DNA from 3 places in the Streptomyces sp. LARHCF249 genome. Region 1 is predicted to be linked to each of the others. Evidence: riboswitches for the same ligand, from Rfam matches in the RefSeq annotation. Region 1 holds a riboswitch; each other region holds the start of a gene.

The links. A riboswitch is a leader RNA that binds a small molecule or an ion and turns the genes downstream of it on or off. The one in region 1 is predicted to bind S-adenosylmethionine.
Region 2: it holds a riboswitch for S-adenosylmethionine, as region 1 does, so the genes downstream of both, ACIPUC_RS08310 (aminotransferase class V-fold PLP-dependent enzyme) here and thrC (threonine synthase) in region 1, are expected to answer to the same signal.
Region 3: it holds a riboswitch for S-adenosylmethionine, as region 1 does, so the genes downstream of both, ACIPUC_RS30165 (aminotransferase class V-fold PLP-dependent enzyme) here and thrC (threonine synthase) in region 1, are expected to answer to the same signal.

Annotation. Positions count from the first base shown of each region.
Region 1 is NZ_JBIXJQ010000009.1:96,707-104,569, forward strand. It holds gene ACIPUC_RS25415 (ROK family protein) at 1-697, opposite strand, end outside; gene ACIPUC_RS25420 (ABC transporter substrate-binding protein) at 864-2,165, shown strand; gene ACIPUC_RS25425 (DUF3263 domain-containing protein) at 2,212-2,448, shown strand; gene otsB (trehalose-phosphatase) at 2,523-3,371, shown strand; gene ACIPUC_RS25435 (alpha,alpha-trehalose-phosphate synthase (UDP-forming)) at 3,421-4,776, opposite strand; gene ACIPUC_RS25440 (glucosyl-3-phosphoglycerate synthase) at 4,823-5,800, opposite strand; SAM riboswitch class I at 5,986-6,137, shown strand; gene thrC (threonine synthase) at 6,131-7,429, shown strand; gene ACIPUC_RS25450 (MoaD/ThiS family protein) at 7,468-7,743, shown strand.
Region 2 is NZ_JBIXJQ010000002.1:760,212-768,074, reverse strand. It holds gene ACIPUC_RS08320 (rhomboid family intramembrane serine protease) at 1-647, shown strand, start outside; gene ACIPUC_RS08315 (Lrp/AsnC family transcriptional regulator) at 644-925, shown strand; gene ACIPUC_RS08310 (aminotransferase class V-fold PLP-dependent enzyme) at 1,300-2,697, opposite strand; SAM riboswitch class IV at 2,917-3,033, opposite strand; gene trpD (anthranilate phosphoribosyltransferase) at 3,118-4,182, opposite strand; gene qcrB (cytochrome bc1 complex cytochrome b subunit) at 4,347-5,978, opposite strand; gene qcrA (cytochrome bc1 complex Rieske iron-sulfur subunit) at 5,975-7,030, opposite strand; gene qcrC (cytochrome bc1 complex diheme cytochrome c subunit) at 7,027-7,836, opposite strand.
Region 3 is NZ_JBIXJQ010000012.1:172,620-180,482, reverse strand. It holds gene qcrB (cytochrome bc1 complex cytochrome b subunit) at 1-406, shown strand, start outside; gene trpD (anthranilate phosphoribosyltransferase) at 571-1,635, shown strand; SAM riboswitch class IV at 1,720-1,836, shown strand; gene ACIPUC_RS30165 (aminotransferase class V-fold PLP-dependent enzyme) at 2,056-3,453, shown strand; gene ACIPUC_RS30160 (Lrp/AsnC family transcriptional regulator) at 3,828-4,109, opposite strand; gene ACIPUC_RS30155 (rhomboid family intramembrane serine protease) at 4,106-4,828, opposite strand; gene ACIPUC_RS30150 (hypothetical protein) at 4,966-5,205, shown strand; gene ACIPUC_RS30145 (NYN domain-containing protein) at 5,244-6,608, shown strand; gene ACIPUC_RS30140 (NlpC/P60 family protein) at 6,861-7,863, shown strand, end outside.

The sequences.
Region 1 (7,863 bases):
GGGCGCCGACGGCGGCCAGCCACACCTCGCGGGCGCGCTCGTCGCCGGATTCGACGGCCTTGGCGCAGTCGGCCGCATCGGCCTCGGGTGCGCCGCTGGCGGCGGCCCAGGCGCGGGAGACGGCGGAGGCGGAGGCGAGGGTCTCCAGGCAGCCGTGCTGGCCGCAGCCGCAGGCGGGGCCGCCGGGGCGGACCACGATGTGGCCGATCTCTCCGGCGTAGCCGTGGGCGCCGGCCTCGATGCGGCCGGCGATGCCGATGGCTCCGGCGATGCCGGTGCCCAGCGGGACGAAGAGGAAGCGGTCGGCGCCCCGGCCCGCTCCGATGCGGCCTTCGGCGAGGCCGCCCGTGCGCACGTCGTGGCCGAGGGCCACCGGGATGCCGCCGAGCCGGGCGCTGAGCAGCGCGCGCAGCGGTACGTCGCGCCAGCCCAGGTTCGCCGCGTAGACGGCGATCCCGTGCTCGGCGTCGACGATGCCGGGGACGGCGACTCCGGCCGCCGAGGCGCCCTCTCCGCAGCGCTCCCGGCCGATGGCGAGCAGCTCGGCGGCGAAGTCCTGGATCGTCTCGACGACGGCGTCGGGGCCCCGCTCGCGCCCGGTGGCGCGGCGCGCCTCGTGGAGCAGGGTGCCGTCGGCGGCGACCAGGGCGGCCTTCATCCCGGTGCCGCCCACATCGAGGGCGATGACGTGTTTCACGGGTTTCACAGGGGACAGTCTCGCGTGCTTCACGGGGAAAGGTCTAGTCCATTGAGGGGGATTGTTGAGCGGCCATACAAATTCGGGACCAAGGATGTGGACCAGCGGCCAAAGTGGTGTAGACCTTACGTGGATCGTACGTACAACAAGGGGTGGAACGAGAACTGTGAACCGCCGAAACCTGCGCCTGGCCGCGCCCGGCGCCGCACTCTTCCTGACGGCCGTGACACTGACCGGCTGCGGAACCGTCGGCGGACTCACCGGGGACAACGAGGTGACCCTGCGGGTCGTGGCGGCCGAGTACGGGGACAATCCGCAGAACTCGTCGGCCACCTACTGGAAGTCGCTCGCCGAGGACTTCGAGAAGACCAACCCGGGGATCAACGTCGAGGTCAGCGTCTACTCCTGGTCCGAGGTCGACGCCAAGGTCGCCGAGATGGTCAAGGCGGGCAAGGCCCCCGACATCGCACAGATCGGCGCGTACGCGGACTACGCGGAGGCGGGCAAGCTCTACGCGGCGGACGAGCTGCTCTCCGTCAAGACCGAGGCCGACTTCCTCGGCCCGCTCGCCGACGCGGGCAAGGTCAAGCGGATCCAGTACGGGCTGCCCTTCGTGGCCAGCACCCGGCTCCTCTTCTACAACGAGAAGCTGCTGGCCGACGCCGGGGTCGTCGCGAAGGACGCCAAGAACGGCTGGCAGCCCAAGAGCTGGGCGGAGCTGGAGGCGGCCGCCAAGAAGCTCAAGGCCGCGGGCGTTCCCACCCCCTTCGCACTGCCGCTGGGCCGCGAGGAGGCCCAGGCCGAGACGATGATGTGGATGCTGTCGGCCGGCGGCGGCTACACCGACAACGAGGAGCAGTACTCCCTCGACTCCGCCGAGAACGCCAAGGCGCTGGAGTTCCTCCGCGACAAGATGGTCGGCCAGGGCCTGACGGGGCCCGTCGAACCCGCCAAGCTGAACCGGCAGGACGCCTTCGACGCCTTCACGCGCGGCGAGGCCGGCATGCTCAACGGCCACCCGACGCTGATCAAGCAGGCGGCCGCCAAGGGCGTCAAGCTCGGCATGGTCACCATGCCGACCTCCGACGGCACCGAGCGCTCGGCGATGGGCGTCGCCGACTGGGTGATGGCCTTCAAGAACGGCCACCGCAAGGAGTCCGGGAAGTTCCTGGACCACCTGTACGAGGCGAAGAACGTGACGGCCTTCACCGGCATGTACGACCTGCTCCCGGCCACCACCACCGGCTACCGGGCCGCCCAGGCCGGTACGGGCGGGACCGCGCCGCAGCTGAAGACCTTCCTGGACGCCCTGCCGTCCTCACGGCTCTACCCGGTGGGCAAGAAGTCCTGGGCGGGCGTCAGCGAGGACATCAAGCAGAACATCGGCACGTCGGTGCAGCCGGGCGGGCAGCCGGCCAAGGTGCTGGAGGCGATCGCGGCGAAGGCGCGGGCGGCCGAGCCGAGGTGAGCGGGGCCGCCCGGCCGGTGTCGGTGGGCGGCGTTAATCTGGCGGTATGACGGACGACGGGCGGCTGACGGCCACGGAGGCCGCGGTGCTCGCGTACGAGGGACGCACCTGGCCCGGGCCGGGGGTCAAGGAGCGGGCGATACGGGAAGGGCTGGGGATGACCCCGGTCCGCTACTACCAGCTGCTCAACGCGCTGATGGACGATCCCCGCGCGCTGGCCCACGCACCGGGCACGGTGAACCGCCTGCGCCGCCTCCGCGAGGCCCAGCGGGCCCGGCGTTAGGGCGCACGGGCAGCGCACGGGCCGGGTGGTCCGCGCCATAGCCGTCGCCCGGCGCGGCCGTTAGGGTCGTCCGTATGGGGAGCCATCCGCACGACTTGCCGATGCCCGTCACCGCAGCCGGACGCGAGGGACTCGAGGCCCTGCTCCGCGCACCACGCCGTTCCGTGGTCGCCCTGGACTTCGACGGCACCCTCGCCGAGATCGTCCCGGACCCGGACCAGGCGCGGGCCCACCCCGGAGCCGTACCCGCCCTGGCCGCGCTGGCCCCCGAGGTGGCCTCCGTCGCCGTGATCACCGGCCGGCCGGCGGGCGTCGCCGTCCGCTACGGAGGCTTCGCCGGGGTCCCGGGCCTGGAACACCTGGTCGTCCTCGGCCACTACGGGGCCGAACGCTGGGACGCCGTCAGCGGGATCGTGCACGCCCCCGCCGAACACCCCGGGGTGGCGGCGGTACGGGCCGAGCTCCCCGGCTTCCTCGACTCGATCGGGGCCTGGCGGGGCACGTGGATCGAGGAGAAGGGCCGGGCGCTGGCCGTCCACACGCGGCGCGCCGAGGATCCGGAGGCGGCGTTCGCGGCGCTCCGCGAACCCCTGGCGGAGCTGGCGGCGCGGCACGGGCTGATGGTGGAGCCGGGCCGCGCGGTCCTGGAACTGCGGCCCCCGGGCATGGACAAGGGCGTCGCCCTCACCGAGTTCCTGGCGGAGACGGGCGCGGAGGCGGTGCTGTACGCGGGCGACGACCTGGGCGACCTGGCCGCGTACTCGGCGGTCGAGAAGCGGAGGGCCGACGGCCTGCCGGGGCTCCTGGTGTGCAGCGGCTCCGCGGAAGTCCCGGAACTCGCCTCCCGCGCCGACCTGGTCCTGCCGGGCCCCGGCGCGGTGGTCGCCTTCCTCGCAGCCCTGGCCGCGGCGGCGCGTTCCTGACCTGCGGGTCCGTTGGCGGGGGCAGCGCCCCCGGCAACGGACCCGCGGCTCAGGCGCGCAGCGCGGCCAGCTGGGCCGTGAACCAGGCCGCCGGCGGCAGGGCGGTGGCGGCGGCCGCCAGACGCTTCGTGCGCTCCGCGCGCTCCTCCGCCGGCATGGCCAGCGCCGCGTGCAGCGCAGCGGCCGTCTCCGAGACGTCGTACGGGTTCACCGTCAACGAGTCCTGCCCGAGCTCCTCGTACGCCCCCGCCCCGCGCGACAGCACCAGCACGCACCCCGCCTCCGAAACCACCGGCACCTCCTTCGCCACCAGGTTCATCCCGTCCCGCACGGGATTCACCAGCACCACGTCCGCCATGCGATAGGCCGCCAGCGACCGCGCGAAGTCGTCCTGCACGGACACCAGCACCGGCTGCCAGTCCGCCGTGCCGAACTCCGCGTTCACCGCCGCCGCCAGCTCCCGCACCGACTCCGTGTAGTCCCGGTACACCTTCAGGTCCTGCCGCGACGGGTAGGCCGAGGCCAGGTGCACCACCCGGCCCCGCCACTCGGGATGCACCGTGAGCAGCTCCCGGTACGCCAGCAGCCCCCGCAGGATGTTCTTGGACAGCTCCGTCCGGTCCACCCGGACGATCGTCTTCAGGTCGCCGACCTCCGCCCGCAGCTGCGCCAGCTTGTCGTTCACCTCCGGCCGGTGGGCCAGCGCCTGCAGCTCCTGCGCGTCGACGCCCAGCGGGAACACCGCCACGTTCCCCCGGCCCGCGCCGTCCAGGAAGCTGTCCGCCCAGGCCCGGGTGTGGAAGCCCAGCACGTCCGCCCCGAGCATCCCGTGGAGCAGTTGCTCCCGGACGTCGTCCGGGAGCATGTCCAGGAACGGCTTCGCCGCCCACGGCGTGTGCGTGAAGTGCCCGATCCGCAGGTCGGGCCGCAGTTCGCGCAGCGCGCCCGGGACCAGCGCCAGGTGGTAGTCCTGCACGAGGACGTACGCACCCTGCGCCGCCTCCTCGGCCAGGGCCTCCGCGAAGGCCTGGTTGTACGCCGTGTACGACGCCCAGCGCCGCCGGAACTCCGCGTCGAAGACCGGCTCGCGCGGAACGTCGTACAGGTGGTGGTGGGTGAACCACAGCACCGAGTTCGCGATGCCGTTGTACGCGTCGTCGTACATCGTGGGATCGATGTCCAGCATGCGGACGCCAGGCTCCGCGACCCCCCGCCGGACCGCCTCCCGGTCCGCGTCCGACAGGGCCGCGCAGATCCACAGCGCCTCCGGCTGCTCCGCGAGGGCCGCGGAGAGCCCGGAGACGAGACCGCCCCCGCCGCGCCGGGCGCTGAGCGCGCCGTCGTTGTCGAGGGCGTACGAGAGCGGGCCGCGGTTGGCGGCGACGAGTACCTGAGATGCAGCCATGCCGCGAACCTAGCCCGGCCCGGCCTCGCGCAAACTTCCGAAGCCGTCAGGCCGCGCGGCGCACGGCGTATTCCTCGATGCCCAGCATCGGCGGCCGCTCCTCGGTGTCCACCGGGTACGTGCGCGGTACGAACCCGTCCGGGCCCCGCTCGAACTGCGTCAGCTCCGGCCGTACGAGGGGGTGCCCCCAGCGGTAGCCGGGGGACTGCCCGCGCGAGAGCCGCAGCTGCGCGGTGCGGTAGATCGCCGCGGCCATCCGGCCCAGCGCCTGCCCGTCCTGATGGCGGTGGAGCCGTACGCCCACGTCCACCTGGGCCAGCGCGTCCAGCCCGACCATGTGCAGCGCGTCGACCAGCAGGCCGAGCTCGACGCCGTACCCGACGGGGAAGGGCAGGCGCTCCAGCAGGGAGCGGCGTACGGCGTACTCGCCGCCCAGCGGCTGGACGAAGCCGGCCAGCTGCGGCCAGTGCAGGTTGAGCAGCGGGCGGGCCACCAGCTCCGTGACCCGGCCGCCCTGGCCCGGGGCGTCGCCCAGCGGGCGGTCGTACATGGCCTTCACGAACTGCACGTCCGGCTCGGTCAGCAGCGGCCCCACGATCCCGGAGACGAAGGTGGCCGAGAAGTCCCGCAGATCGGCGTCGACGAAGCAGATGACGTCCCCGGTGGCGGCCAGCAGGGAGCGCCACAGCACCTCGCCCTTGCCGGGCAGCGCCGGGAGCCGCGGCAGGATGTCGTCGCGGTGCACCACGCGCGCACCGGCCTTCGCCGCCACCTCCGCCGTAGCGTCGCTGGAGTCCGAGTCGATCACGATCAGCTCGTCCACCAGCGGCACCGGCAGTCCCTCGATCAGCTCACGCCGGATCACCTCGACGATCGCGCCGACCGTCGCCTCCTCGTCGAGCGCCGGCAGCACCACGCTGACCGTGGTCCCAGCTGCCCGTTTCCGCTCCAGCAGCTGGTCGAGCGGTCGGTCGGCGGCGGACCAGGAGCGGTCGGCCAGCCAGCGCTCCACCTCTTCCAGCACTCTGAGCACTCCTTGCGGCTTGGTCGTATTGACCGAAAAGTGATCCATCTCGCGGTTCGGACGCCTGTCTCAACCGCCCGGGCCTTCGGTTACAGTCTTGAACAACGCGAAGGACCACCGCATGCCGGGGGTCCTCGCGCATAAACGCACCGGCGCGCCATAGAGCGCGTGTGCCGGTGCCATACCGCTCATCCAGAGGGGCAGAGGGACACGGCCCGTTGAAGCCCCGGCAACCCTCCAGTCGGTTCTCGCGATGCGACAAGCATCCCGCGGGGCCCCGGCTAGGGAAGGTGCCAATTCCGTCTCATGGCGAAGTGCGCCATGGGGAAGATGAGGAGAAAGGGCCTCGCCATCATGGCTGCACAGACTGTTGCCACCTCTGTTGATCTCGGACCTGCCACCGGCCTCTCGTGTCGCGAGTGCGGTACCCGCTTCGAACTCGGTCCGATCTTCGCGTGCGCCGAGTGCTTCGGACCGCTGGAAGTCGCCTACGACCTTCCCACCGGCGACCCCGAGGCCCTGCGCGCCGCGATCGAGGCCGGCCCGAACAACATCTGGCGTTACGCGCCGCTGCTGCCGGTCCCCGCGGACGTGGCCTCCAAGCCGAGCCTGAACCCGGGCTTCACCAAGCTCGTGGACGCGGAGAACCTGGCCAAGGAGCTCGGCGTCACCGGCAAGCTCTACGTCAAGGACGACTCCGGCAACCCGACGCACTCCTTCAAGGACCGCGTCGTGGCCATCGCCGTCGAGGCGGCCCGCGCCTTCGGCTTCACCACCCTGTCCTGCTCCTCCACCGGCAACCTGGCCGGCGCCGTCGGCGCCGCGGCCGCCCGCGCCGGCTTCCGCTCCTGCGTGTTCATCCCGCACGACCTGGAGCAGGGCAAGGTCGTCATGGCCGGTGTCTACGGCGGCGACCTCGTCGGCATCGAGGGCAACTACGACGACGTGAACCGCTTCTGCTCCGAGCTCATCGGCGACCCGCTGGGCGAGGGCTGGGGCTTCGTCAACGTCAACCTGCGCCCGTACTACGGCGAGGGCTCCAAGACCCTGGCGTACGAGATCTGCGAGCAGCTCGGCTGGCGGCTGCCCGACCAGATCGTGATCCCGATCGCGTCCGGCTCGCAGCTGACGAAGATCGACAAGGGCCTGCAGGAGCTGATCAAGCTCGGTCTCGTCGAGGACAAGCCGTACAAGATCTTCGGTGCCCAGGCCGAGGGCTGCTCCCCGGTGTCGACCGCCTTCAAGGCCGGTCACGACGTGGTCCGCCCGCAGAAGCCGAACACCATCGCCAAGTCCCTGGCCATCGGCAACCCGGCGGACGGCCCGTACGTCCTGGACATCGCGCGGCGCACCGGCGGCTTCGTCGAGGACGTCACCGACGAGCAGGTCGTCGAGGCCATCAAGATCCTCGCGCAGACCGAGGGCATCTTCGCCGAGACCGCGGGCGGCGTGACCGTCGGCGTCACGAAGAAGCTCATCGAGAACGGGCAGCTCGACCCGGCGCTGACCACCGTCGTCCTGAACACCGGAGACGGCCTCAAGACCCTGGAGGCGGTGGCCGCGGACAGCGGCCAGACCGCCACCATCCGCCCGAGCCTGGACGCGTTCCGCGCCGCCGGCCTGGCCTGACCCGACCCCCCCTGCACTACCGGAAAGGCAGTACCGCCATGAGCGTCAACGTCCGCATCCCCACCATCCTGCGCACCTACACCGGCGGTCAGGCCGAGGTCCCCGCCGAGGGGGCGACCCTCGCCGAGGTCATCGAGTCGCTCGACAAGAGCCACCCGGGCATCGCCGCCCGCGTGCTCGACGACCAGGGCAAGCTGCGCCGCTTCGTGAACGTCTACGTCAACGACGACGACGTGCGCTTCGAGGGCGGGCTGGCGGCGGCGACGCCGGACGGCGCGGGTGTCTCGATCATTCCCGCCGTCGCCGGGGGCTGACCGGACCGGCACGGCCCCGCCGGCTGATACGCGAAACGTAATTACCCCCTCCGTTAATAAGCGGAGGGGGTAATTCTGTTTGATTGGGCGCGGTAGGGTTGGGGAAGTCCCCTCCGCTGG
Region 2 (7,863 bases), on a different contig from region 1:
CCCTGGTGTTCGTACTCGGCCCGGCCTCGGGGCTGAACCCGGCCTACGGGACCGGCGAGGGGCTGCTGACCGCCGGTACGGAGTACTTCCGGCGCTGGGGAGTGGTACCGGACGAGTTGTTCACGGGCCGCCCGCGGGCCTGGCTGACCCCGCTGACCGCGCTGTTCGTGCACGGGAGCTGGCTGCACCTGCTCGGCAACATGCTCTTCCTCCACGTGTTCGGCGCGATGGCGGAGGAGCGGATGGGCCGGCCGGCGTTCCTCGTGTTCTACGTCTGTACGGGGTACGCGGCGCTGGCGGTGTACGCGGCGGCCAACGCGGGGTCCGCACAGACGCTGGTCGGGGCGTCCGGGGCCATCTCGGCGGTGCTGGGCGCCTTCCTGTACCTGCTCCCGCGGGCCAGGGTGACGAGCCTGTTCCCGTTCCTTTTCTTCCTGCCGCTGCGGTTCCCGGCGTGGATCGTGCTGCTGTTCTGGTTCGCCCTCCAAGGGGTGGCGGCGCACCGTGCGGGCAGCGGTCCCGGGGTCGCCTATCTGGCCCATCTGGTGGGCTTCTCCGTCGGCTTCCTGTACGCGTGGGCGCGTTATCGGCCTGCGACTAGAGTGGGGCGACCAGCGACGGCCACCGAGGGAGACAGCCAGCCGTGATCACCGCGATCGTGCTCATCAAGACCAGCGTGGACCGCATCCCCGAGATCGCCGAGTCCATCGCCGCGCTGGACAGCGTCAGCGAGGTCTACTCCGTCACGGGGACGTACGACCTGATCGCGCTGGTCCGCGTGGCCCGCCACGAGAACCTGGCGGACATCATCCCGGGCCGCATCAGCAAGATCCCGGGCGTCGAGGCGACCGACACGCACGTGGCGTTCCGTACGTACTCGCAGCACGACCTCGAGGCGGCGTTCGCCATCGGCCTCGACGCGTAGGTCGCCCTCGGCTCCGCCCCGGTCCGCCTCGAACGCCGGCGGGGCCGGGTTCTCCGTCAGAGCCCGGGCAGCCGCTCGCCCGGCCGGGCCGGGCGCCCCATCCGGCGCCCGCCGCCCACTCCCGGACGCGGCCGCGGTCGCGCCACCAGTCCCGGACCGACTCCGGGGTCAGGTCGTCGTAGAGCACGAGCTCCGGAGCCCGCAGCCGTACCGTCCGGCAGCTGTCGGTCTCCGCCCCGTAGAAGGGGCCCGGCACGGTGCGCCAGTTGCGCTCCTGCCACCGTCCCGTCCACGGGGCCCCGGAGGGGAGCCGTACCGGTTCCAGCGTGGCGGCGGTCGGTATCGGGTCCCAGTACGTCATGGTCCGCAGCCTGTCAGACGGCCGGGACGCAGCGGCCCTGCTCGGTGCGGTACTGCCACTTCGCGCCGTCCGCGACGAGTTCGCGCACCGCGCGGACGAAGCGCTCCACGTGCTCGTCCGGGGTGCCTGCGCCGAAGCTGACGCGGATGGCGTTCAGGGCGGGGGTTCCGCCGGACGAAGAGGCCGCCTCCGGGGCGCCGCATTCGCCCTGGGCCTGCGGCTCGCTGCCCAGCAGGGTGCGGACCAGCGGGTGGGCGCAGAACAGGCCGTCGCGCACGCCGATCCCGTACTCCGCGGACAGGGCGGCCGCGAAGTGGGAGCTGTTCCAGCCGTCCACGACGAACGAGATGACGCCGACGCGCGGGGCGCCGTCGCCGAACAGGGAGAGGACGCGGACCGCCGGGACGCCGGCCAGGCCCTCGCGGACCTTGGTGATGAGGTGCCGCTCGCGGGCCACCAGGTTCTCGAACCCGGCTTCCCGAAGGGCCCGGCAGGCGGAGGCGATCGCGTAGACGCCGATCACGTTCGGGGAGCCGGCCTCGTGGCGGGCGGCCGTGGCGTGCCACTCGACGTCCACCCCGCCGTCCGCGCGGCGGGCGACCGTGCGGGAGGCGCCGCCGCCGGCCAGGTACGGCTCGGCCTCCTGGAGCCAGTCCGCGCGGCCGGCGAGGACGCCCGAGCCGAAGGGGGCGTAGAGCTTGTGGCCGGAGAAGGCGACCCAGTCCACGTCGAGGTCCTGGACCGAGACGGGGTGGTGGGGGGCCAGCTGGGCGGCGTCCAGGACGATCCGCGCGCCGTGGGCGTGCGCGGCGGCGGCGAGCTCCTTCACCGGCCACAGTTCACCGGTGACGTTGGAGGCGCCGGTGACGCAGACCAGGGCCGGGCCGTAGGGCGCCCGGTCGGCGAGCGCCCGCTCCAGGGTGGCGACGGCCTCGTCCGAGGTGCGGGGGGCGTTGAGGTAGGTGACCTGCGCGTCCGTCCACGGCAGCAGCGCTGCGTGGTGCTCGGTCTCGAAGACGAAGACCTGGCAGCCGGCCGGGAGGGCGGCCGCGAGCAGGTTCAGGGAGTCGGTGGTGGACCGGGTGAAGACCACCTGGTCGGCGGGGCGGCAGTCGAGGAACTCGGCGACCGTGGCCCGGCTCTGCTCGAAGAGGTCGGTGGAGAGCTGCGAGAGGTAGCCGGCGCCGCGGTGGACGCTGCCGTAGTACGGGGCGTACGCGGCCACGTCGTCCCAGACCCGCTGGAGCGCGGGGGCGCTGGCCGCGTAGTCGAGGGCGGCGTAGGTGACCTCGCTGCCGGTGACGAGCGGGACGGTGACGTCCCGTCCGAGGACCGGCAGCGGCTCCGCGCAGGCGGGGTCGACGGCGGTGACGGGGGCGGCGGTGGCGGCGGCGTTCAGGGATGCGGACATGGCGGAATCTCCCGGCAGGCAGGGGTGAATGGCTTCGGTGTGCCCGTACGCGGCCACGGCGCGGCGCCGTGCGGCGGGGTACGGGAAGCCCTCGGAGCTGAACGCGGGTACGCGGAAACGACCCTGGTCCGAGGGTTGAAGAAGGGGCGGAGTCGCCCTATCGCATTCGCTTGCTCACGGAAAACGCTCCTCGAGAGACCAGGACCCCTGGTGTCGAGGGATCCGCGCTTGCCGTAGACCTCGCTGCCTACGACCTGGTCATCACCCGGGGCACCCCGCCACGGAAGGAGGGTTGCCGGACAGCAAGCCGGGGCCTAAACGCTGTCACTCGTGACCTGGTCAGCATCCTGCCACAAGATCCCGCACGCGCAAGGCCCCGGTCCACCATCCGGACCGGGGCCTTGACCGAAAAGCACGGCGTCAGGCGTTGCTGGCCGCCACCCAGCGTTCCAGGGCGGCCCGGGCCGCGCCCGAGTCGACCGACTCCGCCGCGCGGGCGATGCCCGCCGCGATCTGCTCCTCCAGGCTGCCCGAGCCCGGGTCCAGCGCCACCAGGGCCGCCGCCGAGTTCAGCAGGACCGCGTCGCGGACCGGGCCGGTCTCGCCGGCCAGCAGGCGGCGGGCGATGTCGGCGTTGTACGAGGCGTCCGCGCCCCGCAGCTCCGACACGTCGACCAGGGAGATGCCCACGTCACGGGGGTCGAAGGGCTGCTCGGCGACCTTGCCGTCGCGTACCCACCACACCCGCGAGGTGGCGGTGGTGGTGAGCTCGTCCAGGCCGTCGTCGCCGCGGAAGACGAGCGCCGAGGAGCCGCGCTCGGCGAGGACGCCGGCCACGATCGGGGCAACCCGGGGGTCCGCGACGCCCGTGGCCTGGGCACGGACCTTGGCCGGGTTGGTCAGCGGGCCGAGGAAGTTGAAGGTGGTGCGGATGCCCAGCTCCTTGCGGGCCGCGGCCACGTGCCGCAGCGCCGGGTGGAACTTCACCGCGAAGCAGAAGGTGATGCCGGCCTCCTCCACGACCTCCGCCACCCGCGCGGGGGTGAGGTCCAGGTTGACGCCGAGCTTCTCCAGCACGTCCGAGGAGCCGCTCGCGGAGGACGCGGCCCGGTTGCCGTGCTTGACCACCTTGGCGCCCGTACCGGCCACGACGATCGCCGACATCGTGGAGATGTTCACCGTTTTCGCCCCGTCGCCGCCGGTGCCGACGATGTCCACCGTGCGGCCCGGCACCTCGATGAGGTTGGCGTGTGCGTACATGGCCCGGACCAGGCCGTTGATCTCCGCGACCGTCTCCCCCTTGGCCCGCAGCGCGACCGCGAAGCCGGCGATCTGGGCGTCGGTGGCCTCGCCGCGCATGATCCGGTCCATGGCCCAGGCGGTGTCCTCCGCGTTCAGGTCCCGTCCGGTGAGCAGCGCCTCGAGTACGCCCGGCCAGCCACGGGCCGCCACGCTGTCGCCGCCTGCCGGGGTCGCAACGTTCATGGTCCGCTCCTGCTGTCGTCGCCCGCCGATGTGGGGCCCACGTCGAATGGGAAGGGCTTCAGCCTATCCAGCCCCGGAGACGGCAAAGAGCCCCGTCCAGACACTGGACGGGGCTCTCGCCGTGGCGACACGAGGACTGACCGAAATCAGTCCCTCAAACGGGATCAGTGGTGGCCGTGGCCGCTCTGGATCTCCTTGTACTCCTCCACCGTGGGCTTCGGGATCTGGTTGCCCTCGGCGTAGAAGCCCTTGCTGAGCTTCGCGCGCAGCTTCTGGCTGAGCTTCACCTTGCGCTCGACACCGTTCTCGTCGACCGTCGGGCCGATCTCGATCGGCTCGTAGGTGACGTACGAGGTGAGCGTGTGCAGCTTGTCCTGCGAGAGCGGCTCGTGGACCTCGACGAACTCACCGTGCGGCAGGCGCTTGATGATGCCGGTCTCGCGACCGTGCAGCACCTTGTCCCGGTCCCGGCGCTGGAGGCCGAGGCAGATCCGCTTGGTGGCGATGAAGGCGAGCACCGGGACGACGAAGAAGCCGATCCGGACGAACCAGGTGAGCGCGTTCAGCGACAGGTGGAAGTACTGCGCGAACATGTCGTTGCCGCCGCCGATGAGGAGCACGATGTACTCCGCGATCCAGGCGACACCGAAGGCCGTACGGGTCGGGACGTTGCGCGGGCGGTCCAGCAGGTGGTGCTCGCGCTTGTCACCGGTGACCCAGGACTCGATGAACGGCCAGACGGCGATCGCGCCCAGCACCAGCGGGAAGAGCAGCAGCGGGATGAACACGCCCAGGACGAGCGTGTGGCCCCACAGGTTGATCTCCCAGCCGGGCATGGCCCGGATCAGGCCTTCCGGCATACCCATGTACCAGTCGGGCTGCGCACCGGTGGACACGTGGTCCGGGCGGTACGGGCCGAGCGCCCAGATCGGGTTGATCGAGGCGAGCGCCGCGATGGCCGCGATGACACCGAAGACCAGGAAGAAGAAGCCTCCGGCCTTGGCCATGTAGACCGGCAGCAGCGGCATGCCGACGACGTTGTTGTTCGTCTTGCCGGGGCCGGGGAACTGGGTGTGCTTGTGGTAGAAGACCAGGATCAGGTGGGCCACCAGCAGGCCCATCATGATGCCGGGCAGCAGCAGGATGTGCACCGAGTAGAACCGCGCGACGAAGTCGCCGCCCGGGAACTCCCCGCCGAACAGGAACATCGACAGGTACGTGCCGACGACCGGGACGGACAGGATGGCGCCCTGCATGAAGCGGACACCGGTACCCGAGAGCAGGTCGTCCGGCAGCGAGTAACCGGTGAAACCGGTGAACATGCCGAGGACCAGCAGCAGGAAGCCGAAGATCCAGTTGATCTCGCGCGGCTTGCGGAACGCGCCGGTGAAGAAGACGCGCATCATGTGCACGACCATCGCCGCGACGAAGATCAGCGCGGCCCAGTGGTGGATCTGACGGATGAGCAGGCCGCCGCGGACGTCGAAGCTGATGTCCAGGGTCGAGGCGAAGGCCTCGGACATCATGACGCCCTGCATGGGCACGTACGAGCCGTGGTAGACGACCTCGTTCATGCTCGGGTGGAAGAACAGCGTCAGGTACACACCCGTGAGGATGATGATGATGAAGCTGTAGAGGCAGATCTCACCCAGCATGAAGGACCAGTGGTCCGGGAAGATCTTGCGCATGTTGGCCTTGGCCAGGCCGTAGATGCCCAGGCGGCCGTCCGCCCAGTCGGCTACGCGCTCGCCGGCCGGCGCTTTGCGCGCCTTGGTGTCAGTGGTCGCAGTGCTCATCCGCGCTCCCAGAATGCAGGACCGACGGGCTCTTCGAAGTCGCCGAGCGCTTCGAGGAAGCCTTCGTCATTCACACCGATCCGCAGCTGCGGAAGCGCGTGACCAGCCGGGCCGAAGATGACACGGGCGCCGTCGGAGAGGTCGAAGGTGGACTGGTGGCACGGGCAGAGCACGTGGTGCGTCTGCTGCTCGTACAGGCTGATCGGGCAGCCGACGTGGGTGCAGATCTTGGAGTAGGCCACGATCCCGTCGTGGGACCACTCCAGCTCCTGCTTGTCCTTGATGTCCTCCGGCTTGATCCGGACGATCATCAGGGCGGCCTTGGCGATCTGGACCTGGAAGTCGTGCTGCTCCTCCTCCAGGCCTTCCGGCATGGCGAAGGTCAGCGAACCGACCAGGACGTCCTCGGGACGCAGCGGCTCCATCGTGTTCTGGTTGATGAGCAGCTTGCCCTTGGCCCACAGGGTCTTGCGCAGCTTGTCCTCGGGCAGCGGGCCCAGGTCACGCATGATCACGACGGCGGAGAGCGGCAGCATGGCCAGCGCGCCCAGCAGCGTGTTGCGGATCAGCGGGCGGCGGCCGATGCCGGACTCGTCCGCACCGTCGCGGAAGTCCTGCATGACCTGCGCCTTGACCTCCGGCGGAGCGGCGATCTCGTGCCGCTCGGCCGCGACCTCGACGTCGGACATCAGGGTGCGGGCCCAGTGGACCGCGCCCGCGCCGATGCAGAACAGCGCCGTGCCGAGGGTCATGCCCAGCGCGAAGTTGAGCGCGCTCACCTTCCCGATGGGGAAGATGTACACGATCTTGTCGACCGGGAGGGTGACGTAGGAGGCGATGAAGGCGACCGTGGCCAGCATCGACAGCGTGAACAGCATCGCGACGGTGCGCTCGGAACGCTTCGCCGCACGCTCGTCGATGTCCTGGATGCGCGGCCTGTGGACCGGCAGGCCCGGGTCGGCGAACGGGTTGTCCGCGACCGCTACGGCACCGTGGTGCGCGTCGCCCTGCTCACTCGGCAGGTGCTTCTCTTCGGGAATGTCTTGACTCATGACTTCTTGGCCTTAGCGGTGTGGGCCCCGACCCAGACGGCAACAGCGATCAGCGCACCCAGACCGAAGATCCAGCCGAACAGACCCTCGGCAACGGGACCGAGGCCGCCGAGCTTGAGGCCACCGGGGCTGGTGGACTTCTCGCCGTTGACGTTCTCGAGGTACGCGATGATGTCCTTCTTCTGCTTCTCCGGCATGGTTCCGTCCGGGAAGGAGGGCATGTTCTGCGGGCCGGTGAGCATGGCCTCGTAGATGTGCTTCGGCGAGACGTCCTCAAGGTTGGGGGCGTACTTGCCGTTCGTCAGGGCGCCGCCCTCGCCGGTGAAGTTGTGGCACTGCGCGCAGTTGTTGCGGAACAGCTCACCACCAGCGGCGACGTCGGCACCTGCCGGGTCGTACTGCTTCTCGGTCGGCGTGATCGGACCGGCACCGAGGGAGGCGATGTACGCCGCCAGCTGGTCGATCTGCGCCTGCGTGTAGATGTTGGGCTTCTTCGGCACCTGGGCGCCGGGCTGCTGGGCGGGCATGCGGCCCGTGCTCACCTGGAAGTCGACGGCCGCGGAGCCGACGCCGACCAGGCTCGGGCCGTCAGAGGAACCCTGACCGCCGGTTCCGTGGCAGCTTGCGCAACCCACGGCGTAGAGCTTCTTGCCCTCCTCGATGGCGAGGGACTGGGCGGTTTCATCGGCCTGCGCCTTGCCCGCGGGCGCGAAGGCGGCGTACAGCCCCCCAGTGGCCGCCAGCGCGAGGAGTAGAACGACGACCGCCGCCAGCGGATGGCGTCGTCGTGCGGAGAGCTTTTTCACGGATTACCCCGGTGTCAGGATCTTCTG
Region 3 (7,863 bases), on a different contig from region 1:
GTCGCTGAACGCGCTCACCTGGTTCGTCCGGATCGGCTTCTTCGTCGTCCCGGTGCTCGCCTTCATCGCCACCAAGCGGATCTGCCTCGGCCTCCAGCGCCGGGACCGGGACAAGGTGCTGCACGGTCGCGAGACCGGCATCATCAAGCGCCTGCCGCACGGTGAGTTCGTCGAGGTCCACGAGCCGCTCTCGCAGGACAAGCTGCACACGCTCACCTCGTACGTCACCTACGAGCCGATCGAGATCGGCCCGACGGTCGACGAGAACGGTGTCGAGCGCAAGGTGAAGCTCAGCCAGAAGCTGCGCGCGAAGCTCAGCAAGGGCTTCTACGCCGAGGGCAACCAGATCCCGAAGCCCACGGTGGAGGAGTACAAGGAGATCCAGAGCGGCCACGGCCACCACTGATCCCGTTTGAGGGACTGATTTCGGTCAGTCCTCGTGTCGCCACGGCGAGAGCCCCGTCCAGTGTCTGGACGGGGCTCTTTGCCGTCTCCGGGGCTGGATAGGCTGAAGCCCTTCCCATTCGACGTGGGCCCCACATCGGCGGGCGACGACAGCAGGAGCGGACCATGAACGTTGCGACCCCGGCAGGCGGCGACAGCGTGGCGGCCCGTGGCTGGCCGGGCGTACTCGAGGCGCTGCTCACCGGACGGGACCTGAACGCGGAGGACACCGCCTGGGCCATGGACCGGATCATGCGCGGCGAGGCCACCGACGCCCAGATCGCCGGCTTCGCGGTCGCGCTGCGGGCCAAGGGGGAGACGGTCGCGGAGATCAACGGCCTGGTCCGGGCCATGTACGCACACGCCAACCTCATCGAGGTGCCGGGCCGCACGGTGGACATCGTCGGCACCGGCGGCGACGGGGCGAAAACGGTGAACATCTCCACGATGTCGGCGATCGTCGTGGCCGGTACGGGCGCCAAGGTGGTCAAGCACGGCAACCGGGCCGCGTCCTCCGCGAGCGGCTCCTCGGACGTGCTGGAGAAGCTCGGCGTCAACCTGGACCTCACCCCCGCGCGGGTGGCGGAGGTCGTGGAGGAGGCCGGCATCACCTTCTGCTTCGCGGTGAAGTTCCACCCGGCGCTGCGGCACGTGGCCGCGGCCCGCAAGGAGCTGGGCATCCGCACCACCTTCAACTTCCTCGGCCCGCTGACCAACCCGGCCAAGGTCCGTGCCCAGGCCACGGGCGTCGCGGACCCCCGGGTTGCCCCGATCGTGGCCGGCGTCCTCGCCGAGCGCGGCTCCTCGGCGCTCGTCTTCCGCGGCGACGACGGCCTGGACGAGCTCACCACCACCGCCACCTCGCGGGTGTGGTGGGTACGCGACGGCAAGGTCGCCGAGCAGCCCTTCGACCCCCGTGACGTGGGCATCTCCCTGGTCGACGTGTCGGAGCTGCGGGGCGCGGACGCCTCGTACAACGCCGACATCGCCCGCCGCCTGCTGGCCGGCGAGACCGGCCCGGTCCGCGACGCGGTCCTGCTGAACTCGGCGGCGGCCCTGGTGGCGCTGGACCCGGGCTCGGGCAGCCTGGAGGAGCAGATCGCGGCGGGCATCGCCCGCGCGGCGGAGTCGGTCGACTCGGGCGCGGCCCGGGCCGCCCTGGAACGCTGGGTGGCGGCCAGCAACGCCTGACGCCGTGCTTTTCGGTCAAGGCCCCGGTCCGGATGGTGGACCGGGGCCTTGCGCGTGCGGGATCTTGTGGCAGGATGCTGACCAGGTCACGAGTGACAGCGTTTAGGCCCCGGCTTGCTGTCCGGCAACCCTCCTTCCGTGGCGGGGTGCCCCGGGTGATGACCAGGTCGTAGGCAGCGAGGTCTACGGCAAGCGCGGATCCCTCGACACCAGGGGTCCTGGTCTCTCGAGGAGCGTTTTCCGTGAGCAAGCGAATGCGATAGGGCGACTCCGCCCCTTCTTCAACCCTCGGACCAGGGTCGTTTCCGCGTACCCGCGTTCAGCTCCGAGGGCTTCCCGTACCCCGCCGCACGGCGCCGCGCCGTGGCCGCGTACGGGCACACCGAAGCCATTCACCCCTGCCTGCCGGGAGATTCCGCCATGTCCGCATCCCTGAACGCCGCCGCCACCGCCGCCCCCGTCACCGCCGTCGACCCCGCCTGCGCGGAGCCGCTGCCGGTCCTCGGACGGGACGTCACCGTCCCGCTCGTCACCGGCAGCGAGGTCACCTACGCCGCCCTCGACTACGCGGCCAGCGCCCCCGCGCTCCAGCGGGTCTGGGACGACGTGGCCGCGTACGCCCCGTACTACGGCAGCGTCCACCGCGGCGCCGGCTACCTCTCGCAGCTCTCCACCGACCTCTTCGAGCAGAGCCGGGCCACGGTCGCCGAGTTCCTCGACTGCCGCCCCGCCGACCAGGTGGTCTTCACCCGGTCCACCACCGACTCCCTGAACCTGCTCGCGGCCGCCCTCCCGGCCGGCTGCCAGGTCTTCGTCTTCGAGACCGAGCACCACGCAGCGCTGCTGCCGTGGACGGACGCGCAGGTCACCTACCTCAACGCCCCCCGCACCTCGGACGAGGCCGTCGCCACCCTGGAGCGGGCGCTCGCCGACCGGGCGCCCTACGGCCCGGCCCTGGTCTGCGTCACCGGCGCCTCCAACGTCACCGGTGAACTGTGGCCGGTGAAGGAGCTCGCCGCCGCCGCGCACGCCCACGGCGCGCGGATCGTCCTGGACGCCGCCCAGCTGGCCCCCCACCACCCCGTCTCGGTCCAGGACCTCGACGTGGACTGGGTCGCCTTCTCCGGCCACAAGCTCTACGCCCCCTTCGGCTCGGGCGTCCTCGCCGGCCGCGCGGACTGGCTCCAGGAGGCCGAGCCGTACCTGGCCGGCGGCGGCGCCTCCCGCACGGTCGCCCGCCGCGCGGACGGCGGGGTGGACGTCGAGTGGCACGCCACGGCCGCCCGCCACGAGGCCGGCTCCCCGAACGTGATCGGCGTCTACGCGATCGCCTCCGCCTGCCGGGCCCTTCGGGAAGCCGGGTTCGAGAACCTGGTGGCCCGCGAGCGGCACCTCATCACCAAGGTCCGCGAGGGCCTGGCCGGCGTCCCGGCGGTCCGCGTCCTCTCCCTGTTCGGCGACGGCGCCCCGCGCGTCGGCGTCATCTCGTTCGTCGTGGACGGCTGGAACAGCTCCCACTTCGCGGCCGCCCTGTCCGCGGAGTACGGGATCGGCGTGCGCGACGGCCTGTTCTGCGCCCACCCGCTGGTCCGCACCCTGCTGGGCAGCGAGCCGCAGGCCCAGGGCGAATGCGGCGCCCCGGAGGCGGCCTCTTCGTCCGGCGGAACCCCCGCCCTGAACGCCATCCGCGTCAGCTTCGGCGCAGGCACCCCGGACGAGCACGTGGAGCGCTTCGTCCGCGCGGTGCGCGAACTCGTCGCGGACGGCGCGAAGTGGCAGTACCGCACCGAGCAGGGCCGCTGCGTCCCGGCCGTCTGACAGGCTGCGGACCATGACGTACTGGGACCCGATACCGACCGCCGCCACGCTGGAACCGGTACGGCTCCCCTCCGGGGCCCCGTGGACGGGACGGTGGCAGGAGCGCAACTGGCGCACCGTGCCGGGCCCCTTCTACGGGGCGGAGACCGACAGCTGCCGGACGGTACGGCTGCGGGCTCCGGAGCTCGTGCTCTACGACGACCTGACCCCGGAGTCGGTCCGGGACTGGTGGCGCGACCGCGGCCGCGTCCGGGAGTGGGCGGCGGGCGCCGGATGGGGCGCCCGGCCCGGCCGGGCGAGCGGCTGCCCGGGCTCTGACGGAGAACCCGGCCCCGCCGGCGTTCGAGGCGGACCGGGGCGGAGCCGAGGGCGACCTACGCGTCGAGGCCGATGGCGAACGCCGCCTCGAGGTCGTGCTGCGAGTACGTACGGAACGCCACGTGCGTGTCGGTCGCCTCGACGCCCGGGATCTTGCTGATGCGGCCCGGGATGATGTCCGCCAGGTTCTCGTGGCGGGCCACGCGGACCAGCGCGATCAGGTCGTACGTCCCCGTGACGGAGTAGACCTCGCTGACGCTGTCCAGCGCGGCGATGGACTCGGCGATCTCGGGGATGCGGTCCACGCTGGTCTTGATGAGCACGATCGCGGTGATCACGGCTGGCTGTCTCCCTCGGTGGCCGTCGCTGGTCGCCCCACTCTAGTCGCAGGCCGATAACGCGCCCACGCGTACAGGAAGCCGACGGAGAAGCCCACCAGATGGGCCAGATAGGCGACCCCGGGACCGCTGCCCGCACGGTGCGCCGCCACCCCTTGGAGGGCGAACCAGAACAGCAGCACGATCCACGCCGGGAACCGCAGCGGCAGGAAGAAAAGGAACGGGAACAGGCTCGTCACCCTGGCCCGCGGGAGCAGGTACAGGAAGGCGCCCAGCACCGCCGAGATGGCCCCGGACGCCCCGACCAGCGTCTGTGCGGACCCCGCGTTGGCCGCCGCGTACACCGCCAGCGCCGCGTACCCCGTACAGACGTAGAACACGAGGAACGCCGGCCGGCCCATCCGCTCCTCCGCCATCGCGCCGAACACGTGGAGGAAGAGCATGTTGCCGAGCAGGTGCAGCCAGCTCCCGTGCACGAACAGCGCGGTCAGCGGGGTCAGCCAGGCCCGCGGGCGGCCCGTGAACAACTCGTCCGGTACCACTCCCCAGCGCCGGAAGTACTCCGTACCGGCGGTCAGCAGCCCCTCGCCGGTCCCGTAGGCCGGGTTCAGCCCCGAGGCCGGGCCGAGTACGAACACCAGGGCGCAGCCCGCGATCAGCGCATGGGTGACCACCGGTCCCCGGGCGGCCTCGCGAACGGCCTGCCACCTTACGATCATGTGACAGAGCATGACGCAACCCACCCCACCCGAGGCGGTGGCAGGCCGTAGGGTTACGAGCCGGCGTCCGCCCAATCGGCGCGGACGGCTCAGCAGACGGCTTTAATTGAATCAGCTACGAAGGAGAGAGCGGCCTGATGACGGTTCCCCTGCCGACCGACACCACCCGGTGGCGCTGCACCCTGTGCGGCAACCTCACGCGCTTCGACGTCACCCGTTCGTCGAAGGTCGTGGAGTACGTCCACCTGGACCTCGCCGGGGAGCCCAAGGTCGAGGAGCGCGAGGTGGTCAATGAGACCATCGAGTCGGTCCGCTGCCGCTGGTGCAACGCGGTGGACCAGATCGAGCTCGTGGACAGGCCGGGCGCGGACTCCTGACGGAGCCCCGCCCACAGGTAGATCGGTAGGGGTGACGGATTGTGGAGCCAGCAAGCGGCGCTGAGCCGGCCGATGCGGCCGGCGACGCCGCCGAGGTGCTCGACCGCCCGCTGCCGGAAGGCGTGCGGCGCCGGGTCGTCGCGCTCGTCTCGGACGCCTTCGGCGGACTGACGGTCGCTGACCTCCCGGCGCAGCTGCGCCAGTACGCCCGTTTCACCCCGACCCGGCGCGCCAAGTTCGCGGGCAACGCGATGGCCGCGGCGGTCGAGACCGACCCCGTGTTCCGCAGCCGGGTCGCCGAGAAGCTGCGCGAGGCGCAGGCGGACCTGGCCGGTGCGCTGGAGTCCGGCGCACCGCCCGCCGCCGCGGATCCGCTGGACGTGGCGGCCGCCGCGTACGTCCTGAGGCCGGTCGGCTGGGTCAAGCTGGTGGCCGCCGCGGGCGAGGAGGCGCAGCGCGCCGACGCCGAGCGGGTCGGCGAGGAGACCCGGCGCGAGCTGGACCGGCTGCGCGAGGAGCTGGCGCAGGTGCGGAACCTGCAGCGCTCGGGCGGCGAGCAGGTGCGGGCCGAGCTGGACGAGGCCCGCAAGGAAGCGGAATCGCTTCAGCGCAAGCTGCGCAGCGCGCTCAGCGACGTCAAGCGCGGCGAGGCGGCCCTGCGCAAGGTCAACACGGAGATCGACGGGATCCGCGGCGAGGCGGCCGCACGGGTGGCCGCCGCCGAGAGCGAGACCCGGCGGCTCAAGTCCCGGCTGGCGGAGGTGGAGACGGCGCTGGAGACCTCGCGCCGGGCCACCCGCGAGGGACGCAGCATCGAGGACATGCGGCTGCGGCTGCTGCTGGACACCGTGCTGGACGCGGCGGCGGGGCTGCGCCGCGAGCTGGCGCTGCCGCCGGTGTCGACACGCCCGGCGGACACCGTGGAGGCCGTGGAGCCGGGCCGGATGACGCCGAAGGACATCGCGGCGCGTGCCCTGTCGGAGACCGACCCGGCGCTGCTGGACCAGCTGTTGGCGCTGCCGCAGGCCCACCTGGTGGTCGACGGCTACAACGTGACCAAGACGGGCTATCCGACGATGCCGCTGGAGAAGCAGCGGCTGCGGCTGCTGGGCGGGCTGTCGATGCTGGCCGCGCAGACGGGCGCGGAGATGACCTGCGTCTTCGACGGGGCGGAACTGGCCGCCCCGGTGCTGCTCGCGCCGCCGCGCGGGGTCCGGGTGCTGTTCTCCAAGGCAGGGGTGACGGCGGACGAGCTGATCCGCCAGCTGGTGCGCGCGGAGCCGCCCGGCCGGCCGGTGGTCGTGGTCTCCACCGACCGGGAGGTCGCGGACGGGGTGGCCAAGGCGGGTGCGCGGCCGGTCGCGTCCGCTTTGCTACTGAAGCGGCTTTCGCGCGTTTCGTAACTCCCGCCCCGCATGCCCGAATTGGCAGGGCTCTCAGGGAACGTACCGTCAAGTGACCTGCACAGAGCGTGCGCTGTAGGTAAAGAAGCTGGTCGGGGACCGACTTTTTTCCCGGCAGGATTTGAACTGATCACAGTCGGGTCACTAGGGTCTGCTCAAACCTTCGTGCGGTAGATCACTCATTCGGGGTGGCAGCGAAGGTGCTGCCGAGTTGCGTTCTTCGGCGGCTCTAGGAAGAAGGAGCTCGCCTTCGTGGCGTCCCACCGTCGACCCAAGCAGCCGACCCGCGCTCGTGTGACCGTACTGACCGCCACCGCGGCCGCGGCCGTCGCGCTCTCCACCCAGGGCGCCACCGCCGCCCCGGCGAAGCCGAGCAAGGACGAGGTCAAGTCCCAGGTCGACGCGCTCTACGAAGAGGCGGAGCAGGCCACCGAGAAGTTCAACGGGGCCAAGGAACGCCAGGAGAAGCTCGAGAAGGAGATCGGGCAGCTCCAGGACCAGGTCGCGCGCGGCCAGGGCGACCTCAACGAGCTGCGCGGCACGCTCGGTTCGATGGCGAGCGCGCAGTACCGCAGCGGCGGCATAGACCAGTCGCTCGCCCTGCTCCTCTCCGAGGACCCCGACAGCTACCTCGACAAGGCCTCCTCCCTGGAGCACCTGAGCGGCAAGCAGGTCGAGGCGGTCCAGAAGATCCAGGCCAAGCAGCGCACCCTCGCGCAGCAGCGCCAGGAGGCCGCCGGCAAGCTCGCCGACCTCGACGCCACCCGCAAGGAGCTCGGCGAGAAGAAGAAGGTCTCGCAGGAGAAGCTCGCCGCGGCCCAGGCCCTGCTCAACACCCTGACCGCGCAGGAGCGCGCGGCGCTCAAGGACGAGGAGTCGCGCGCCAGCCGCAGCGACAGCCAGCGCGTCGACCTCGGCAACGTGAGCGCCTCCGGCCGCGCCGGTGCCGCCCTGGCGGCCGCCAAGACCAAGCTGGGCGGCGCGTACGTCTCCGGCGCCACCGGCCCGAGCGCCTTCGACTGCTCCGGGCTGACCCAGTGGGCGTACAAGCAGGCCGGTGTGAGCATCACCCGCACCACCTACACCCAGGCGAACGACGGCACCCGCATCAGCCGCAGCCAGCTCCAGCCCGGCGACCTGGTCTTCTTCTACAACGACCTGCACCACGTCGGCCTCTACGCCGGCAACAACATGACGCTGCACGCCTCCAACCCGCGCGGCGGCATCAAGTACGAGTCGATGGACAACATGCCCT